DNA from 2 places in the Ruminococcus sp. AF20-12LB genome. Region 1 is predicted to be linked to the other one. Evidence: predicted binding sites of a transcription regulator. Region 1 holds the regulator's gene; the other holds the start of a gene.
What was found. Region 1 encodes LexA, which represses DNA repair genes until DNA is damaged. Its sites were predicted from a motif close to CNAACANNTGTTNG; they were not measured.
Positions count from the first base shown of each region.

Region 2: a site for LexA is predicted at 9,165-9,178, ahead of uvrA (excinuclease ABC subunit UvrA). Genes of this name have one in related genera too.

Region 1 covers NZ_QUGH01000005.1:91,839-102,557, reverse strand. Annotated here, with positions in the region: gene DWX61_RS08190 (TIGR03936 family radical SAM-associated protein) at 1-198, shown strand, start outside; gene DWX61_RS08185 (ribonuclease E/G) at 191-1,405, shown strand; gene rplU (50S ribosomal protein L21) at 1,547-1,852, shown strand; gene DWX61_RS08175 (ribosomal-processing cysteine protease Prp) at 1,865-2,185, shown strand; gene rpmA (50S ribosomal protein L27) at 2,191-2,478, shown strand; gene obgE (GTPase ObgE) at 2,543-3,835, shown strand; gene yhbY (ribosome assembly RNA-binding protein YhbY) at 3,848-4,138, shown strand; gene nadD (nicotinate-nucleotide adenylyltransferase) at 4,155-4,796, shown strand; gene yqeK (bis(5'-nucleosyl)-tetraphosphatase (symmetrical) YqeK) at 4,783-5,397, shown strand; gene rsfS (ribosome silencing factor) at 5,404-5,769, shown strand; gene lexA (transcriptional repressor LexA) at 5,942-6,562, opposite strand; gene DWX61_RS08135 (biotin/lipoyl attachment domain-containing protein) at 6,777-8,219, shown strand; gene DWX61_RS08130 (YggS family pyridoxal phosphate-dependent enzyme) at 8,239-8,931, shown strand; gene DWX61_RS08125 (cell division protein SepF) at 8,956-9,609, shown strand; gene DWX61_RS08120 (YlmH/Sll1252 family protein) at 9,614-10,366, shown strand; gene aroB (3-dehydroquinate synthase) at 10,387-10,719, shown strand, end outside.
Region 2 covers NZ_QUGH01000011.1:84,328-95,046, reverse strand. Annotated here, with positions in the region: gene glpK (glycerol kinase GlpK) at 1-503, shown strand, start outside; gene DWX61_RS13895 (DUF6465 family protein) at 627-1,034, opposite strand; gene holA (DNA polymerase III subunit delta) at 1,206-2,201, shown strand; gene DWX61_RS13885 (M48 family metallopeptidase) at 2,205-2,777, opposite strand; gene rpsT (30S ribosomal protein S20) at 2,891-3,154, opposite strand; gene gpr (GPR endopeptidase) at 3,447-4,376, shown strand; gene DWX61_RS13870 (stage II sporulation protein P) at 4,400-5,731, shown strand; gene lepA (translation elongation factor 4) at 5,814-7,622, shown strand; gene DWX61_RS13860 (hypothetical protein) at 7,634-8,011, shown strand; gene hemW (radical SAM family heme chaperone HemW) at 8,001-9,137, shown strand; gene uvrA (excinuclease ABC subunit UvrA) at 9,292-10,719, shown strand, end outside.

The DNA.
Region 1 (10,719 bases):
TTCTTCTATATGCTGGCATCTGCAAGCTCTAATTATACGAAGCCGGAGATGGTAACAAACACCTTTTTTCATTGGCTTGGAGAAGAACTTCCGGAATTTGCCTTCACAGTGAAACGTCTGGAAATGTATGCCGATGAAGGAGAAAATGCAAGTCCACGTTTTGTGACTCTGGAATCATTAGGTGAGGAAATTGAGTAAACTGATCATTACAAGAATGGAGATCCATGGTGTGTCCTGTACAGTAGCGGCCCTTTCAGAGGAGGAACGGATCGTCGAGATCCGGCTGGAATCCGATCAGGAAAAATCCATTCTTGGAAATATATACACCGGACAGGTCGAAAATATCGCATCCAATATCCAGGCGGCTTTTGTGCAGATCGAGCCTGGAAAGAGATGCTACTACCCTCTTGCGGAGGCACAGAGAGCTGTTTTTTCCGCAGGAAGAAAAGGCAACGGACCATTGCGGCCTGGAGATGAGCTTCTGGTCCAGGTAAGCAGGGATGCCATGAAGGGGAAACTTCCGGCATTGACCTCCAATCTGAATTTTACGGGAAGATATCTTGTTCTCACTACAGGAGATAAAAAGTTTGGTCTGTCTTCCAAGCTGGCACAGGAAGACCGCCATCGCCTCAGCGGATGGCTGAAAGAAGAAGCAGAGCGTCCGGATAAGGAATTCGGGATCATTGTCCGGACCAATGCCGCAGATGCTTCCAAAGAAGAGATCCTGAAGGAACTGGAGTGGCTGAAGGGCCGCTACCATAAAGCTGTGGTCCAGGGACGGAACCGAACCTGTTTCAGTCTGGTACTGGAGACAGAACCATTTTATGTGGCGGCTGTGAGAGATGCGTATGGTCGTGACCTGGATGAGATCATTACCGATGTACCGGAAATCAGAGAAATGATCTTGGGATATCTGGAAGAGATCAGCCCGGAGCTTAAAGAGAAGCTTCGTTTTTATCAGGACAAACTTCTTCCGCTTTATAAGTTGTATCGCGTGGAAACTGCACTGGATGCGATCCAGAAAGAAAAAGTATGGCTGAACAGCGGCGGATTTCTGGTGATCCAGCAGACGGAAGCCTTTGTATCCATTGATGTAAACAGTGGAAAATATACCGGAAAGAAGAAAATGGAAGAAACCTTCCGCAAGATCAATCTGGAAGCGGCAGCGGAAATCAGTCGGCAGCTGAGGCTTCGTAATCTCTCCGGTATTATCCTGATCGATTTTATCAACATGGAAAATCCGGATCACAGAGAGGAACTCTTTCATGTTTTACAGAAGCTTCTCAGAAAGGATCCGATAAAGAGCAGGGCCATTGATATCACACCATTGCATATCCTGGAAATGACCAGAAAGAAAGTAAGACGTCCGGTGATCGAGGACATTCGGGAGCTTACAAAAAAATAATAAAAATATCAAAAAAACTATTGACATAACAGTATGTCACTGTTATGATAATCGAGTATGCCGCACAAAGAGGTTAAAGAGCTTCAGTTTCAGAACAGAAGCCACCGAATTTGGCGAGTAAATAATTAGGAGGTGCCACAGATGTACGCAATTATTGCAACAGGTGGTAAACAGTACAAGGTTGCCGAGGGTGACGTAATTAAAGTTGAAAAGCTCGGTGTAGAAGCTGGTGAAACCGTAACATTTGACAACGTGATCGCAGTCAGCAATGACGGATTAAAGGTTGGCGAGGATGTAAAAGATGCCAGTGTTACCGCTTCTGTAGTTGAAAACGGTAAGAATCGCAAGGTCATCGTTTACAAATACAAACGCAAAACTGGATATCACAAGAAAAACGGACACAGACAGCAGTACACCAAAGTTAAGATCGAAAAGATTAACGGTTAATCTGGTGTCATCATGATTACAATTAAAGTCAGAAAGAAAAATGGATCTTATGAAGAATTTATTTCGAAGGGACATGCCGGTTATGCAGAAGCTGGACAGGATATTGTTTGTGCTGCGGTATCTGCACTGATCATTACCACGGTGAATTCTCTTGAAAAATTCACAGATGATAAATTTGATGTGCAGGAAAAGGATGGATTTGTTTCCATTCATTTCAGAAATGATCTTTCTGAACGGGGGATGCTCCTTATGGATTCCTTACTTCTCGGTCTGACGGAAATTGCTGGTAGTTATAACAATCGATATTTGACAGTAAAAGTCAAGGAGGTGTAACAACAATGATGAAGATGAACCTTCAGTTATTCGCACATAAAAAAGGAGTTGGTTCTACAAAGAACGGTCGTGATTCCGAGTCTAAGAGATTAGGTGCGAAAAGAGCAGACGGACAGTTTGTAAAAGCCGGAAACATTCTTTACAGACAGCGCGGAACCAAGATTCACCCAGGTGAAAACGTAGGCTGCGGTAAAGACTATACTTTATTTGCACTTACAGACGGAGTCGTAAGATTCACAAGAAAAGGTCGCGATAAGAAACAGGTTTCTATCGTTCCTGTAGACGCAGAGTAATGAAATAGGTAAAAGGCTTCAAATCGATCCGGTTTGGAGCCTTTTTTTGGAATAGAGGTGTAATATGTTTGCAGATAGAGCAAGGATCATTATCCGCTCCGGTAAAGGCGGCGACGGACATGTAAGCTTCCGCCGTGAGCTGTATGTACCCAATGGCGGGCCGGACGGCGGCGATGGTGGCCGTGGCGGTGATGTGATTTTTGAGATCGACGAGGGCCAGAATACTCTCGGAGACTACAGACACAGAAGAAAATATAAAGCTGAGGATGGCCAGGAAGGCGGTAAAAAACGCTGCCATGGTGCAGACGGTAAGGATGTGGTCCTGAAGGTTCCGGAAGGTACGGTGATCATGGATGCGGAATCCGGCAAGGTCATCGCGGATATGTCCGGTGAGAATCGCAGACAGATCGTATTAAAAGGCGGTCGTGGTGGAAAAGGCAATCAGCACTATGCAACAGCTACCATGCAGGTACCGAAATATGCCCAGCCTGGACAGCCGGCTCAGGAACTTGAGGTTCTCCTTGAACTTAAAGTGATCGCGGATGTTGGTCTGGTAGGATTTCCGAATGTTGGTAAATCTACCTTTCTTTCCCGTGTGACAAATGCACAGCCGAAGATCGCCAACTATCATTTTACAACGTTGAGTCCTAATCTTGGAGTTGTAGATACTGATAACGGCGGCTTTGTTATCGCTGATATCCCGGGACTGATCGAGGGTGCATCGGAAGGTGTAGGGCTTGGACATGAATTCCTCCGTCATATTGAGCGTACACGGGTTATCATCCATATTGTAGATGCAGCTTCCGTAGAAGGTCGTGATCCGGTAGAGGATATCCACAAGATCAATAAAGAGCTGGAAGCTTACAATCCGGAAATTGCGGCAAGACCGCAGGTTATCGCAGCCAACAAGATCGACTGTATTTTTGACGATGGAGAAGAAAGCCCCATCGATCGGCTGAAAGCAGAGTTTGAACCGCAGGGTATTTCCGTTTATCCGATTTCAGCTGTTACTGGACAGGGTGTCAGAGAGCTTCTTTTCCATGTGAAAGAGCTTCTGGATAAGAGCCCGATGAAACCGGTAGTGTTTGAACAGGAATTCTTCCCGGAAGATGTTCTTGTAAATGAAAATCTTCCATTTACTGTGGAGCGCAGCGAAGAAGATCCGGAAGTATTCCTTGTGGAAGGTCCTAAGATTGAAAAAATGCTTGGCTATACAAATCTGGATTCCGAGAAGGGCTTTGCTTTCTTCCAGAAATTCCTGAAAGAGGGCGGTATCCTGGAGGAACTGGAGAAAGCCGGTATCCAGGAAGGTGATACGGTTCGTATGTATGGCTTTGATTTTGATTATTATAAATAAAGAGGTATGACAATGACAAGTAAGCAGAGAGCATATTTAAAAGGCCTTGCCATGACAATGGATCCGATCCTTCAGCTTGGCAAGGGTGGTCTTACTCCTGAAAATACCGCTGCTGTTGAGGAAGCTCTTGCAGCAAGAGAGCTGATCAAGATCAGCGTTCTTCAGAACTGTCTGGAGGATCCGCGTGAAATGGCACAGGTTCTTGCAGAGAGAACAAGATCTCAGGTAGTACAGGTGATCGGTAAAAAGATCGTTCTCTACAGAGAAGGTAAAAAGGACAAGAAAAAAATCATTCTTCCCTAATCTCGGGAGGTTATAAATGAGCAAAGCAACAAAGAAAATAGGAATCATGGGTGGTACTTTTGATCCCATTCATATGGGGCATTTGATCCTGGGAGAAAAAGCCTATGAACAGCTTGAACTTGATAAGGTTTTGTTTATGCCCTGCGGAAATCCACCTCATAAACGGAACCGTAAGGGCAGAGCGACTGATGAACAGCGTGCGGAAATGGTCCGTCTTGCCATAGAGGATAATCCTCACTTTGAGCTGTCTCTGATCGAGATGCATGAGGAAGGTTATACGTATACTTACCGGACTCTGGAACAGCTGAATAAAGCGAATCCGGACACAGAGTATTATTTTATCATCGGTGCAGATTCGCTTTTTAATTTTGATACCTGGATGGAACCGGAACGCATTTGTCATGAAGCAGTACTGGTAGTGGCAACCAGAGATCATACTCCATTGAAGGAACTTGATCAGCAGATGCAACTTCTGTCACAGAAGTATAACGGGAATTTTATTCGACTGGATACCATGAATATTGATGTTTCCAGTGAACTGCTCCGTTCCTGGCATGAAAGCGGGCAGAGTCTCCGCTACTATGTTCCCCAGCCTGTGATTTCCTATATCGAGAAAAATGATATCTATAAAGGAAATGATTCAGATGGGAAAATATGATTTTATCAAAATAAAAAAGAAACTTTCCAAATATCTGGATGAGGCCAGATTTGAGCATACAATGGGGGTTATGTACACTTGTGCTGCGCTTGCCATGGTTTATGATTATGATCTGGAGGATGCACAGGCTGCAGGACTTCTTCATGACAGTGCAAAGTGTATTCCTAATAAAAAGAAACTGAAGCTGTGCAGCCAGCATGATATTCCGGTATCAGATTTTGAAAAGGATCATCCGTTTCTTCTTCATGCCAAACTGGGGGCTTATGTGGCCAGCAGTAAATATGATATTAAAGACGAAGAGATCCTGACAGCGATCACTTATCATACAACAGGAAGACCGGGAATGAGCCTTCTTGAGAAGATCGTATATATTTCAGACTATATTGAACCAATGCGTGACAAAGCTCCGAATCTTGCGAAGGTGCGAAAGATTGCTTTTGAAGATCTGGATGAGTGTATGTATGAGATTTTAAAGGATACACTGGAATATCTGGAGGAAAATCCCAAGGAAATCGACAGTACGACCAGGGATGCTTATGTTTATTATAAAGAACTCCATGACAGAAAAATGCAGGATGCAGCCAACAGACAGGAGGATTAAAATTCTATGAGTATCGAAAAAGAGATGGTCCGGATCGCCTGCAAGGCACTGGATGATAAAAAAGCAAAGGATATCAAGATCATTGATATCCATGAGGTTTCCGTGATCGCAGATTATTTTGTGATCGCAAGTGCTTCCAACCAGAATCAGGTACAGGCAATGGTTGACAATGCAGATGAAATGCTTGGCCGTGCCGGATATGAAGCAAAACAGATCGAGGGAACCAGAAACTCCAGCTGGGTCCTCATGGATTACGGTGATATGATCATCCATATCTTTGATGAGGAAAACAGACTTTTCTACGATCTTGAGAGAATCTGGAGAGACGGCAAGATTCTTGATACGGAAGAATTTCTTGGTGAGAATGAGTAAAATTCGTTATATTGGTTTACTGTAAAAATATTATGTAAACTAAAAAGGAAATCAAAAAGCAGAAGTTTTCTGCTGAAAAAGAAAAGAGAGATACCTTTGTGGGGCGGTACAGCCACCTTAAAGATATCTCTCTTTTTAGATCACATTACATTGGGATCAGTTGTTTATGCTTTCATGAAAAGAAACGAAATACACCAAATACTTTGCCGAGAATCTGCAGATTACCGGTAATGATGATCGGTTCCATATTGTCGTTCTCCGGCTGAAGTCGATAATAACCATTTTCTTTGTAGAAGGTCTTAACTGTTGCAGAATCATCGATCAGAGCAACCACCATGTCGCCGTTTTCTGCTGTTGCCTGCTGCTTTACAAGAACCTGATCTCCATCAAAAATACCTGCATTGATCATACTGTCGCCTTTGACAGTCAGCATGAAACTTTGTTCATTGGGCATATATTCAGCCGGGATCGGAAAGTAAGCATCGATATTTTCCACTGCCAGGATCGGCTGTCCGGCAGCAACAGTGCCTACAAGAGGAACATTGACAACCTCGCGGCGGACCAGATTGAAATTATCATCAATGATCTCGATCGCACGGGGCTTGGTGGCATCTCTGCGGATATATCCGTTTTTTTCCAGAGCTTCCAGATGGGAGTGAACGGAAGATGTGGATTTCAGGTTTACTGCTTCACAGATTTCACGGACGGAGGGCGGGAAACCTCTGTTAAGGATCTCGTTTTTCATATAATCCAGTATTTCCTGCTGCTTTTTACTGATTCTGCCATATGTCATGTGTACTTACCTCCCTGGGTTGATTTTATCTGCTGTCGACCATAATATGACAGCATCACGAAATTATATTTTAAATAGTATAACATACTTTTGAAAAAATAGCAAACGGATATTCGGAAAGTATGTTCGCACGTTTTAAAGCTTGTATTCATTTAAATAAAATGTTACAATAAAACGAACTTTAAGAGATGAACGATGTAAAGGAGGCATTCATTTGCCGGACAATAAAGTACATTCCGGAAAAACTCCGGGATTCTTAGCAAAGCTTCGTAAAATTTTTGGTCTGAACATTGGAACTGTAATGTTCGGAGCAATTTTTATCTATATGATCTTTAGTGTGATTCTTTATCTTACAGCTTCTCATATGGAATCTTATCAGGTTCCCTCCGGTCCGTTATCCATGAATGAGACATACACAGGGCTGGCGATCATGACAGAGAACGTAGTGCAGGCAGATGCAGGCGGTTACGTTACATATTACGCAAGGGAAGGTACCAAGATCAATGCCAACGGTGCTGTTTACAGCCTGAACAGCTCAAGATCTGCAGACAATGTAACCTCTCTGAGCAGAGAGGAACTGGCGGATATACGCAGTAATATGCAAAGCTTTTCCAAAGGATTTGATCCCAGCAAATTTAACAGTACCTATAGTTTTAAATATCAGCTCAATGGAAGCATCCTTCAGTATGCTTCAGATAGTTCGGGAGCTTCTTCTGCAAGTACGACGTCTGAAGATGGAGAAGAAGCCACAGTTACAACAATAGTTTCCAGTGATCCGAATATCCGCCGTGCGCAGACAGACGGGGTCATCCTGTATTCTACAGATGGCTACGAAACAAAAACCGTTGATAATGTCACAGCAGCTGATTTTGATCAGAATTCCTATCAGGAAACGGATCTGAAAACAGATGGACAGATAAAGGCCGGAGATGATATTTATACGATCATTACAGATGAACGCTGGAGTCTTTTGATCCCTTTAAGTGAGAAGCAGGCTGCTAATCTGAAGGAGCGTACATCGATCCGCGTCAAGTTCCTGAAAGATGATCTGACGCAGACAGGAGACTTTTCGATCATGGAGATCGATGGGGCTAAATATGGCAAGATCGATTTTAATAAGGGGCTGATCCGATATGCGTCAGACCGGTTTCTGGAAATAGAGCTTGTCACGAACAATGTGACAGGTTTAAAGATTCCGTTATCTTCTATCGTAACGAAGGAGTTTTATGCAATACCTTCCAAATATCTTACGACGGATGCTGAAACGCAGCAATCGGGATTTATGCTTTCCGGCAGAAATAAAAAGGGCAACAGTACGAGAACCTTTGTCAGTGCCGGTATCTATGGCCGTGATGAGATCACAGACAAAGAAACACAGAAAACAAGCTATATTTATTACGTAGACAAGAATAAATTTAAAGAAGGCGATGCTCTTGTTGATCCGGATAGTGGAGAGAAGTTTATCATCGGAGATACAGAAGTTCTGGAGGGAGTTTTCTGTATCAATCAGGGATATGCGGTATTCCGCCGGATCGAGATCCTGGATGAAAATGAGGAATATGCAGTTGTATCAAAGGAAACCTATAATGGGCTTGTCCGATATGACCGTATTGTGAAAAATGCAGATAAAGTAAGTGAACAGGATATACTTTACTAATTAAAGGAGGCTTTATATCATGGTAGCGGAAAATTTGGCACAGGTGCAGAAAAATATTAATGAATCCTGCAATAAAATAAACAGAGATCCGAATGAAGTCACACTGATCGCAGTAAGCAAAACCAAACCGGTGGAGATGCTGAAGGAGGCTTATGATGCCGGAGCACGTGTCTTTGGAGAAAATAAAGTGCAGGAGATTGTAGATAAATATGATCAGATGCCTTCAGATGTCAAATGGCATATGATCGGACATCTTCAGCGTAATAAAGTAAAATATATTGTGGATAAAGTTGCAATGATCCATTCTGTAGATTCGCTTCGCCTGGCCGAGACGATTGAAAAAGAAGCAGCGAAAAAAGCGGTTATCGTCCCGATCCTTATAGAAGTAAATGTAGCGCAGGAAGAAAGTAAATTTGGTCTGAAACCGGAAGAAGTTTTACCGTTTATAGAACAGATCGCAGATTTTTCACACATTCAGATAAATGGGCTCATGACAATTGCTCCCTATGTTGATAATGCAGAGGAAAATCGCGAAATTTTCCGTGAACTTAAGAAATTAAGTGTTGACATTGCTGCTAAAAACATTAATAATGTTATTATGAGTGTTCTGAGCATGGGAATGACCGGAGATTACATGGTTGCCGTGCAGGAGGGCGCTACGATGGTGCGGGTAGGCACTGGTATTTTTGGTGCAAGAAATTACGCATTATAAGACTAATAAGATTGGAGATTTAAAATGGGCGTTTTAGACAAGTTTTTAGATGCCATCAAACTGAACGACGATTATGACGATGACGAATTGTTAGATGATAGCCTTCTTGAGGATGAGGACGATTATGACGACGATTTCCTCGATGAAGATGATGATATGGAAGAGAAACCAAAGAAGAAATTTTTTGAGAAATTTTCCAAGAAAAAAAATGACGAGGAAGAGGATTTTCTGGATGATGAGCCGGAAGATGAAGCGGTTAAGGCACCTGTTGCCAAGTCATCTGCAAAGACAGCTGCAGCCAAGGCTCCGGCAAGACAGGACCGTATTTCCAGACCGGCACCTTCTTCCAAGATCACCCCGATGCGTACAAGCAAGCGTTCTTCCCAGGCTGCAAATATGGAAGTTTGTGTGATCAAGCCTACAACAATGGAGGAAGCAAGAGAAATTGCGGATACACTGGTCGATAATTCTACTGTTATCCTGAATCTTGAAGGAATCGATGTGGAGCTTGCACAGAGGATCATCGATTTTACTTCCGGTGCATGTTATTCACTTGGAGGAAGCCTTCAGCAGGTATCCAGCTATATTTTTGTACTTGGACCATATAATGTAGATATTACAGGTGATCTTCAGAATATCCTTGGCGGTTCTGTGCCGTCTGTAAGAGTGGGTTATTAACCTCATGGATAAAGAAGAACTTTTTGTTAAGAGAATCCGTGAACTGGCAAATCTGGCCTATCAGAGAGATATTACCACATTTACGGATTTTCTTAATTTAAATGAACGGAATATTTTAAACAGTCAGAATTTTCATAAGCTGGGTGTTACAGCGGAAGGTTTTGGCGGATATGAGAATGCAGAGCGTCAGATGGTAGCCTTTCACCCTGATGCTCTTGCTTTTACATGGGAGTATCCCATTGATTGTATCCGGCTCGAACCAAAAGCAGTGAAATTTTCAGAAGATCTGACACATCGGGATTATTTGGGAGCGATCCTGAATCTTGGGGTTGACAGGAGTGTTGTTGGGGATATTCTTATAGAAGATCATACTGCGAGCTTTTTTTGTCTGCGTCAGATGACAGATTTTTTTCTGGAGAATCTGTGTCGTGTAAGACATACCACAGTTGTGGCGTCGAAGATAGAAGATCCGGGTGATCTTCCGAGACCGGAACTGAAACCAGTTAGTGGAACCTGTGCATCCGTACGCCTGGATTCTCTGATCGCGCTGGCTTTTGGAACTTCCAGAAGCAGTATTGTGCATTGTATTGAAGAAGGGCTTGTTTTTGTAAATGGAAAACTGATCACATCCAATGGTTATGAGCCCAAAGAGGGAGACATCATATCCGTTCGGAAAAAGGGACGTTTTATTTATGATGGAGTATCCCGTCAGACAAAAAAAGGACGTCTTGGGGTACGGATTCTGCTTTATATCTGAACAGCTAGGAGGAAAACGCAATGACAGCATCAAAATTACTTGTAAAACGAGAAGGTGATTTTCATTATCCCATCTGTTTTGAAGAAGATTTTTCTAATCTGGCACAGGTTATGAAGGAAGAGGGACTTGTCGACAGAAAAATCTGCATTGTGACAGATTCTAATGTGGGACCACTGTATGAAGAATCTGTAAGGCAGGTTTTAAGTGAGGTAAGTTCTGATATTTCTGTGTTCACCTTTGAGGCAGGAGAAAAAAACAAAAACCTTAATACCGTTTCGGCATTGTATCAGGTTCTGATCAAAAATGGTCTTGATCGAAAAAGTCTGCTTGTTGCATTAGGCGGTGGTGTGGTA
Region 2 (10,719 bases), on a different contig from region 1:
AAGTACCGGATGCAAACGGCTGCTACGTCGTGCCTGCATTTACGGGACTTGGAGCTCCTTACTGGGATCAGTATGCCCGTGGCACGATCGTGGGATTGACCCGTGGTGTAAATAAGTATCATATTGTGCGTGCGACTTTGGAATCTCTTGCATATCAGGTCAATGATGTGCTGGAGGTTATGAAGGAAGATGCCGGAAGTGACCTTGCAGTTCTTCGTGTAGACGGCGGAGCAAGTGCAAACAATCTTCTTCTGCAGATTCAGGCCAATATCAGTAATGTGGCTGTAGAACGTCCGGAATGTATTGAAACAACTGCTCTTGGTGCCGCATATCTGGCAGGTCTTGCTGTGGGCTTCTGGAAAAGCAAGGAGGCAGTACAGGAAAGCCGTGATGTGGAACGTATTTTCCGCACGGAGATCGATGACGAGAAGCGAAATGCCATGGTAAAAGGCTGGAGAGCTGCAGTAGGCTGCTCCAGAGACTGGATCAAAAAGATCCAGTAAAAGGTAAAAAAAAGTCATGCAGCGGGACCGGATGAAAATGTCCTGTGCATGGCTTTTTTGCGCTTTCGGAATGTCACAGACAGACCGTCATAGTAAGCAATCGCGGAACAGATCCGCCGGAGTTTACAGAGTGGTCAGATCGATTCTGTAATCGTCGGAACCTTCTCCGTCAGCAGTGTAGTAAGCTGCTCTTTCTTCTGCATTTACATAGATGTGGAGCTCTTTGCCTTTCAGGCCTTTTGCTTCTGCATCTTTCTTAACAGCTACCTCAAGGTCGGCAACTGTGATGGATGTCTCAAAAATTTCAAGTGTGATGCCGCTGATCTTATGATTTTTTACAGTGTTCTTAACTTCTTCTACTACTTCTGGTGCCTTGGCTGCTACAGTCTCTGTTGCTTTTTTGACTGCTTTAACGGTTTTTTCAGCTGCAGGTGTTTTTTCAATCTTTTCTACAGTTGATTTCACGGTAGCTTTGGCTTTGGTGGTTGCGCTCTTCAGGTTGCTTGTTCTGCTGTTTCTTCTTTTTTCCATAATGGAACACTCCCTTCCACATATCTCGCTGACAGAACTGATCTGTCGGAATATGTACCTGTTTACAGTATCATGAATCCGGTGGAAAGTCAAATTTTTGCTTGGGTGTTGCATTTCCGGCGGTTGTCGTATAAACTGGATTACAGAGAAAATCAGACAGGGGTACAGAGATTGAAGAATATTCAGGAAGATATTAAAACAGGAAAATTTAAGCAGGCATATCTCCTTTATGGTGAGGAAGCCTATCTGAAACAGCAATATAAAAGAAATCTGGTGAAAGCTCTGAACCCGGACGATGATACCATGAATTTCAACAGATATGAGGGGAAGGGAATCGATGTCCGGGAGCTTTTGAGTCTTTGTGATACCATGCCCTTTTTTGCAGAGCGAAGAGTAGTCCTTCTTGAGGATACGGGATTCTTTAAGAATAAATGTGAGGAACTGGCAGATTATATGAAAGCTCTGCCTGATTATCTGTATCTGGTGTTCTGCGAGTCTGAAGTAGATAAAAGAAGCCGTATGTACAAGGCGGTAAAAGCCTGCGGCAGCATCGGGGAATTTAAACAGCAGGATGAAAAGACTCTTATGCGGTGGGCAGCAGGAATCCTTGGAAAAAATGGCCGCAGGATCACCCAGAGAGATGTGGAGCTTTTGCTGACCATGACGGGAACAGATATGGGAAATATAAGGATGGAGCTGGAAAAGCTGATCTCCTATACAGTTGGAAGAGATGTTGTGACTGCTGCAGATATCCGGGCTGTCTGTACTACACAGACAACCAATAAGATCTTTGATATGGTGCGTGCGGTGACGGAGAAGAATCAGAAGCGGGCCCTGGATCTGTACTATGACCTTCTGACTCTTCGGGAACCGCCAATGAGGATATTGTTTCTTCTGGCGAAACAGTTTCGCCAGATCTGCCTGACTAAGAAAATGTCGCAGGAAGGTCTTTCTCAGACTGAGATCGCTTCCAAACTGGGAGTACCCTCTTTTGTTGTGCGGAATCTGGCGTCCTGTGCCAGATCCTACACTGTGGAAGAGCTGGAGAATGCCGTGCGGGATTTTGTGGATGCGGAAGAGGCGGTAAAGACAGGTACACTTGGAGATGTGCTCAGCGTGGAGCTTCTGATCGTGAAGTACAGCTCGGCGAGAGCAGTGAGAGCCTGAGTTTTACGGAGCCGGGTTCTGCCACAGGGTCGCTCCGTTGTCCCTGAGCCATTTTTCGCAGGCTTTATACTCCGGCATCACAGATGCCACCACTGCATAAAAGGCAGGGGAATGATTCATTTCTTTTCTGTGGGAAAGTTCGTGCACCACAACATAATCCAGGATTTTTTCCGGGGCGAAGATCAGCCGCCAGTTGAAGTTCAGGTTTCCTTCGCTGGTGCAGCTTCCCCAGCGGGTTTTTTGTTCCCGGATCGTGATACGGCCGTAGGTTACGCCCATTTTTCTGGCGTAGGCTGCGGTTTTTCTTTTGAATATTTTTCTGGCGGATTCCATATAATAACTGCGGCGGAATTCCGAAAGAGGCGGATTTTCAGCCGGGGACTGTGCCGGCTCAGTGGCAGCGTGTGAGAGATGCTCCAGGATCCAGCTTTCTTTCTGTGAGAGAAAACGATGGATGGTGGAATCTGGCATTGTGTGTGGAGCGCGGACAGTCACCTGACCGGAAACGCTGACCTGGATCGCCAGGGTTTTCCGGCTGCTGCGGATAATGCGGTAGGGAAAGGGATGAGATATCATAAAAAACTCCTTTTGGTCAATGCAGAAATCTATATACAAAAAAGACAGTCGCTGACGGTTCGACTGTCTTTCCTTTTACTTATAAGCTTATAACTAAAATATTCCGTGGTCTATTACGCAATGCTGTTGACAGCTTTGGAAAGACGGGAAATTTTTCTGGCGCAGTTATTTTTGTGATAAACGCCCTTGGATGTAGCTTTGCTGATTGTGGAGATTGCGTCCTTAAGAGCAACCTCTGCAGCTGCCTTATCCTTATTTTCAACTGCTGTCTCAACTTTCTTGATGGAAGTCTTAACTGCAGAACGGATTGCTTTGTTTCTTGCAGCCTTAGTGCTGTTAACTAAGATTCTCTTCTTTGCGGATTTAATGTTAGCCAATTCGTACACCTCCGATTCCTTAAAAATATAATATTAAATTACATTCACAGGAACAGACACGGGCGCTCCTATGAAACATGCTTATATATATTATTATACGTGCACAGGAATGTCAAGATGTTTTTCGCAAAAATTCAAAAAAAATATGCGAAAAATACCAGATGCTGTGTGTAAAAGCGGAAATGATACATATTTATGGGAAAAAGGGAAATAATAAAAGGGAAAACACTGGAAAAGCTGCAGGCAGCAGCGAAAATATCTTTTTGATTTTACAGAAAAAGAGGATGAGAGTATGGCTGGAAGGAGCAGAATCAGAACAGACCTGGCGCTGGAAGCAACGGAACGCTTTCGGGAGGAAAATGTAGAAGTACATGGAGTAGAGATCAGGGAAAAATACGATGAGGAAAAGGAGGTGCGTACTACAGTTGTAAGGATCACAACGGAAAACGGAGCCAGGACCATGGGAAAACCACAGGGAACCTATATTACCATTGAGGCACCGGATCTTTCCGTTCCGGATGAGGATTATCACAGGGAGATTTCTGAAGAAGTGGCACATCATTTAAGGGAACTGATCGATCTTGGACGTCAGTTGTCAATTCTGGTGGTAGGGCTTGGAAATCAGGAGATTACTGCGGATTCCCTTGGTCCTCGTACAGTTTCCAATCTTCACATGACAAGGCATGTGATTCGGGAATATGGGCTGAAGAGCAATGGACATATGAAAATGCACCAGATCAGCGGGATCGTTCCGGGTGTGATGGCACAGACCGGAATGGAAACCCTGGAAATTGTTCGGGGTGTTGTTTCTGAGACAAAGCCGGATTTGGTGATCGCCGTAGATGCGCTGGCGGCCAGAAGTACGACAAGACTTAACCGGACGATCCAGATCACGGATACCGGGATCAGTCCGGGCTCCGGCGTGGGGAATCACAGGGAAGGCCTGAATGAAGAAAATCTTTCGGTCCGTGTGATCGGGATCGGTGTTCCGACTGTGGTGGATGCGGCTACTATTGTCCATGATTCCATGGCGGAGCTTCTGGAGGCGCTGGAGGAAGATGAGCAGAAGGAGTTTCTGGAAGAAATGATCTCGCCGAAGCTTTACACCATGTTTGTAACACCAAAGGATGTGGATGAAACGGTACGGTATTTAAGCTTTACCATTTCCGAGGGACTGAATCTGGCTTTTTCCGATAGTCTAATCGAAGAGGACAGGTCATAAAATACCATAAGAGGTGATCGTGGGTGACGAATATCCAGAGGGCTTTCTGCGTGGTTTTGAGCCTGATTTTCCTGTGTGTGGTGGCTGTCCTTCCGGGAGATTTTTTCAGGCATGGTGAGATCTACAGACAGCTGCCGCTGTATTGCTTTCTGGAAAAGAAAGCTCTGCAGAAGGAAAATGGCAGAGACAGGGAAACAGAGATGCTTTTGCAGGAAAAAAACGCAGAGCATCTGGGTAAAGAAGTGGAAGCAGAGAACCGAAAAGAGCAGGAGACGCTGCTGATGGCCGAGGCGGAAGAGGTGGAGAAGAAAGAAGAGCTTCAGAAGAAAGAAGAGCTTCAAAAGAAAAAAGAAATTCAAAAGAAAGAAGCGGAAGAGGCAGAGAAAAAATCTTCTGACGGCAAAAAAAGTGAAAAGGAGACCGGTAAGGAAAATGCAGAGCCGGAAGTTACGGAGTCGGGAGACACAGGACAGGAAGTTGCAGAACAGGAGACTCCGGCGTCAGAGGAGAACCGATCCGGTGAAAATACCGCGAAGGAACAGGAGACAGTGGCACTGCCACATCCGCAGATTGATTTGTCTCAGGCGAAACTGGCAGATTTTGACTATGTGATGAATCAGTTTTTTATATTGGATTCCAATACGGAGACGAATGCACAGCAGATCAGTGCGCCCCGTTTTCTGAAGGAGGATCTGTCCGTTAAAAAGGATTCATCGGTACCCCAGATCCTGATCTATCATACCCATTCCCAGGAGGCTTTTGCAGATTCAAGAGAAGGACAGACTGAGGACACCATCGTAGGAGTGGGAGATTATCTTACTGAACTTCTGGAAAAAACATACGGGTACCAGGTCATTCATATAACAGATTCCTTTGATATGATGGGAGGAACACTGGACAGGAGCAAGGCTTATGATTATGCCAGGGCCTCCATAGAAAAAGTGCTGGAGGAAAACCCCACCATTGAAGTTGTGATCGACCTTCACAGAGATGGTGTGCCGGATGACCGGCATCTGGTAACGCAGGTGAATGGAAAACCTACTGCTCAGCTACTTTTTTATAATGGATTAAGCTATACAGTCAGTCAGGGGGCAGTGAGTTATCTGCCCAATCCTTACATAGAAGAGAATCTGGCATTTTCCTTTCAGCTGGAATATCAGGCGGCACAGTATTACCCCGATCTTTACCGGGGAATCTATCTGGCAGGTCTTCGCTATAATCTGCATCTTAAGCCACGTGCGCTGCTTCTGGAGGCCGGAGCGCAGACAAATACCGTGGAGGAAGTCCGAAATGCCATGGAACCTTTTGCAGATATCTTAAACAGAGTTCTGAAAGGCAGTGACAAAGAAGACTGAAATATGGTATGATAAAGAGCAATATGGAAAAATATGCGTTCTGAACGCTTTATACGAGAGAAATTTAAGGAGGACTTCCTAAATGATAGACCAGAGTAAAATTCGGAATTTTTGTATCATTGCACATATTGACCATGGCAAGTCAACACTTGCGGACCGTATCATCGAGATGACGGGACTTCTTACCGAAAGGGAAATGCAGGCCCAGGTTCTGGATAACATGGACCTTGAGAGAGAACGAGGAATCACCATCAAATCCCAGGCGGTTCGTATTGTATACAAAGCCAAGGACGGAAATGAGTATATTTTTAACCTGATCGATACCCCGGGACATGTAGACTTTAACTATGAGGTTTCACGAAGCCTTGCTGCCTGTGACGGAGCGATCCTTGTTGTGGATGCAGCACAGGGAATCGAAGCTCAGACACTTGCCAATGTATATATGGCACTGGACCATGATCTGGATGTGGTTCCGGTGATCAACAAGATTGACCTTCCAAGTGCGGATCCGGAGCGTGTTATCAATGAGATTGAGGATGTGATCGGAATTGAGGCGCAGGATGCACCGCAGATCTCCGCAAAAACAGGACTGAATGTAGACCAGGTCCTGGAGCAGATCGTCAATAAGGTCCCGGCGCCGTCGGGGGATGTGGATGCACCGCTGAAGGCTCTGATCTTTGACTCTGTTTATGACCCTTATAAGGGTGTTATCGTATTTTGCAGAGTGAAGGACGGACGTGTGAAAAAGGGCACGAGGATCCATATGATGGCGACCGGATTCACCACGGAGGTTGTGGAGGTTGGATATTTTGGAGCGGGTCAGTTTATCCCATGTGACGAGCTGACAGCAGGCATGGTCGGATATATCACAGCCAGCATCAAGAATGTCCGTGATACCCGCGTGGGTGATACGGTAACGGATGCGGACAACCCCTGTGCAGAGGCGCTTCCGGGGTATAAGAAGGTAAACCCTATGGTTTATTGTGGCCTTTATCCGGCAGATGGTGCCAAGTACGGCGATCTCCGTGACGCACTGGAGAAGCTTCAGCTCAACGATGCTTCCCTTTATTATGAACCGGAGACATCGGTCGCTCTTGGATTTGGTTTCCGCTGCGGCTTCCTGGGACTTCTTCATCTTGAGATCATTCAGGAGCGTCTGGAGAGAGAGTATAACCTGGATCTTGTAACTACAGCACCGAGTGTTATCTATAAGGTCTATAAAACCAATGGTGAGATCATCGAGCTGACCAATCCCACCAACCTTCCGGATCCTTCAGAGATCGAATACATGGAAGAGCCCATGGTGAAGGCAGAGATCATGGTAACCACAGAGTTCATTGGTGCGATCATGGATCTTTGCCAGGAGAGACGTGGTCAGTATGAAGGCATGGAATATATGGAAGAAACCCGTGCACTCCTGAAATACAGACTGCCGCTGAACGAGATCATCTATGATTTCTTTGATGCACTGAAATCACGTTCCAGAGGTTATGCATCCCTGGATTACGAACTGGACGGATATGAGAGAAGTGAGCTTGTGAAGCTGGATATCCTTGTGAATAAAGAAGAAGTGGATGCTCTTTCCTTTATCGTGCATGCAGATACTGCTTACGAGCGCGGAAGAAAGATGTGTGAGAAGCTGAAAGACGAGATCCCGAGACAGCTCTTTGAGATCCCGATCCAGGCAGCTATCGGAAGCAAGGTCATTGCCAGAGAGACGGTAAGAGCCATGCGTAAAGACGTACTTGCCAAGTGCTACGGTGGAGATATCTCCCGTAAGAAGAAGCTTCTGGAGAAACAGAAGGAAGGTAAGAAACGTATGCGTCAGGTAGGTAACGTGGAGATCCCGCAGAAGGCATTTATGAGTGTCCTGAAGCTGGATGATAAATAGGAGATGACTTTTTGAAAAAAAATATAAAAAAACTGTTTCTGGCAGCAGGACTTCTGGCTATGACAGGAGCTCTGCTTACCGGATGTGGTTCAAAGAAGAAAAATGCAGAAGAGGAAAGTGTGATCAAAATCAGCACAGCGCCGGAACCGACTGCCACTCCTGATCCGAAAACAGTAGATCCGGATGCAGTGACGAGCAATGGAAATCTGACAATGGTCAATGAGTACCTGGCAGAAAACGGCAGCGAGGCCCTGGGGATAGATGGCGCGACACCGACACCGGCTGCTTCGGATGGAAGCATGGATACTGCCGGTGAAGCTGCAGCCTCCGGTGAAGATACTGATACAACAGATGCCGGTGGAGAGGAAGGAGCCATGGATGGAGAATAAGGCGAAAAAACCGCTGGAGCTCTATATCCATGTTCCGTTTTGTGTAAAAAAATGCGATTACTGTGATTTCCTTTCCGGACCTGCAGGAAAAGAGAGGCAGCGTGAATATTTCCAGGCTCTGGAAAGGGAGATCGCTGCTGTTCCGGATTTTTCGGACAGGGAGATCACCACAGTTTTTATCGGCGGAGGAACACCTTCCGTGCCGGATCCGTCTCTTGTGGGAGAGATACTGGATCAGATCAGAAATAAGTTTTTTATGGCCCCGGATGCTGAGATCACTATCGAAGCAAATCCGGGGACTTTATATAAAGAAAAACTTCAGATATATCTGGAACACGGGATCAACCGGCTGAGTCTGGGGCTTCAGTCCCCGCAGAACCGGGAATTAAAGATCCTTGGAAGGATCCATACGTGGGAAGAGTTTCAGGAGAGCTTTTTTATGGCAAGGGATGCAGGCTTTTCCAATATCAATATCGATCTGATGAGTGCCATTCCGGAACAGACCTATGAAGACTGGGAAAAAAATCTTCGCACGGTGGCAGGGATTTCGCCGGAACATATTTCCGCCTACAGTCTGATCATTGAGGAAGGCACTCCTTTCGGGGAGAGAAAGCTGAAATTACCGGATGAGGATACGGAGTACCGTATGTATGAGAATACGGCAGGAATCCTGGAGGAATATGGGTTTCATCAGTACGAGATCTCCAATTATGCAAAAGGCGGACGGGAATGCCGCCATAATAAGGGATACTGGCAGAGAATCGATTATCTGGGGCTGGGACTTGGGGCGTCTTCACTTCTGGATCATATGCGTTTTTCCAATACTGCGGATATGAAGGAATATATTGGAAACAGTGCGTTTCCGGATAAGATCCGTCAGAATATGGAGAGTCTTACAGAGGCAGATGAGATGGCTGAGTTTATGTTTCTGGGGCTTCGGATGACAGAGGGCGTTTCAATGAAAGCGTTTGCGGAATATTTCGGAAAAAATATGGAAAACGTTTACGGAGAGGTCCTGAAAAAGCATCTGGAGATCGGAATGCTGGAACAAAAAGGAGACAGGATATATCTTTCGCGAAAGGGAATCCATGTGAGCAATGGAGTGATGGCAGATTTTCTGCTGTAGAAAAATTTGTCGATTTTTTCACCTTGACGAACGGATGTTCTGGCAGTATACTGATAAAAAATCAGAAGTTTTACAGCAGAATAAGAGAGGTAGATTCTGCTGTTGAGAAGAATACCGGAATATTTTTGTATGACCGGACAGAGTAGGAGGTTTCATGTCAGCAGAAGCAAACGATAAGAAGCGTTTTATCAGGATACGCGGAGCCAATGAGAATAATCTTAAGAATCTCAGCGTCGATATTCCCAGAGACCAGTTTGTGGTACTTACCGGACTCAGCGGCTCCGGTAAGTCATCTCTTGCATTTGATACCATTTATGCAGAGGGACAGAGACGTTATATGGAGTCACTTTCTTCCTATGCGAGGCAGTTCCTGGGACAGATGGAGAAACCGGATGTGGAGAGTATCGAGGGTCTTCCGCCGGCAATCTCCATTGATCAGAAGTCAACGAACCGGAATCCCCGTTCTACAGTGGGTACGGTAACAGAAATCTATGATTATTTCCGACTTCTGTATGCCCGTGTGGGAATCCCGCACTGTCCCAAATGTGGAAGGGAAATTCGCAAACAGACGGTAGATCAGATGGTGGATCAGATCATGACGCTTCCGGAACGCCAGAAGATCCAGCTTCTTGCACCGGTAGTACGGGGCCGCAAGGGAACCCATGTCAAACTTCTGGATCAGGCCAGAAGAAGCGGGTATGTGAGAGTGCAGATCGACGGAAATCTCTATGAGCTTTCCGAGGAGATCAAGCTGGATAAGAATATCAAACATAACATTGAGATCGTTGTGGATCGACTTATTGTGAAACCGGGAATAGAGAAGCGTCTTTCCGATTCCATTGAAACCGTACTGGATCTGGCGGATGGTCTGCTGGTAGTAGACACTATGGACGGGAAGCTTCTGAATTTCAGCCAGAGTTTTTCCTGCCCGGATTGTGGCATCAGCATTGATGAGATCGAACCCAGGAGCTTTTCCTTTAATAATCCATTTGGTGCCTGCCCGCAGTGTCTGGGTCTTGGATATAAGATGGAATTTGATATCGATCTGATGATCCCGGATAAGAAACTGAGTATCAATGAAGGGGCTATCGCTGTTCTCGGATGGCAGTCCTGTACCACGCAGGGAAGCTTTTCCAGAGCGATCCTGGATGCCCTGGCAAGGGAATATGAATTTTCTCTGGATACGCCTTTCTGCGAGTATCCGAAAAAGGTTCAGGATATCCTCATCCATGGTACCGGCGGTCATTCTGTGAAGGTTTATTATAAAGGACAGCGAGGAGAAGGTGTTTACGATGTGGCGTTCCCGGGACTGATCCGCAATGTGGAGCAGAGATACCGTGAAACCGGTTCTGAGGCCATGAAGCAGGAATACGAGAGCTTTATGCAGATTACTCCGTGCACCACATGTAAGGGACAGAGGCTGAAGAAAGAGTCACTGGCAGTGACTGTGGCGGATAAGAATATTTATGAAGTGACCAATATGCCGGTACAGAAGCTGCAGGGTTTTCTCTGCAATCTGAAGCTTTCAAAGCAGCAGGAGCTTATTGGAAGGCAGATCCTGAAGGAAATCCGTGCCAGAGTT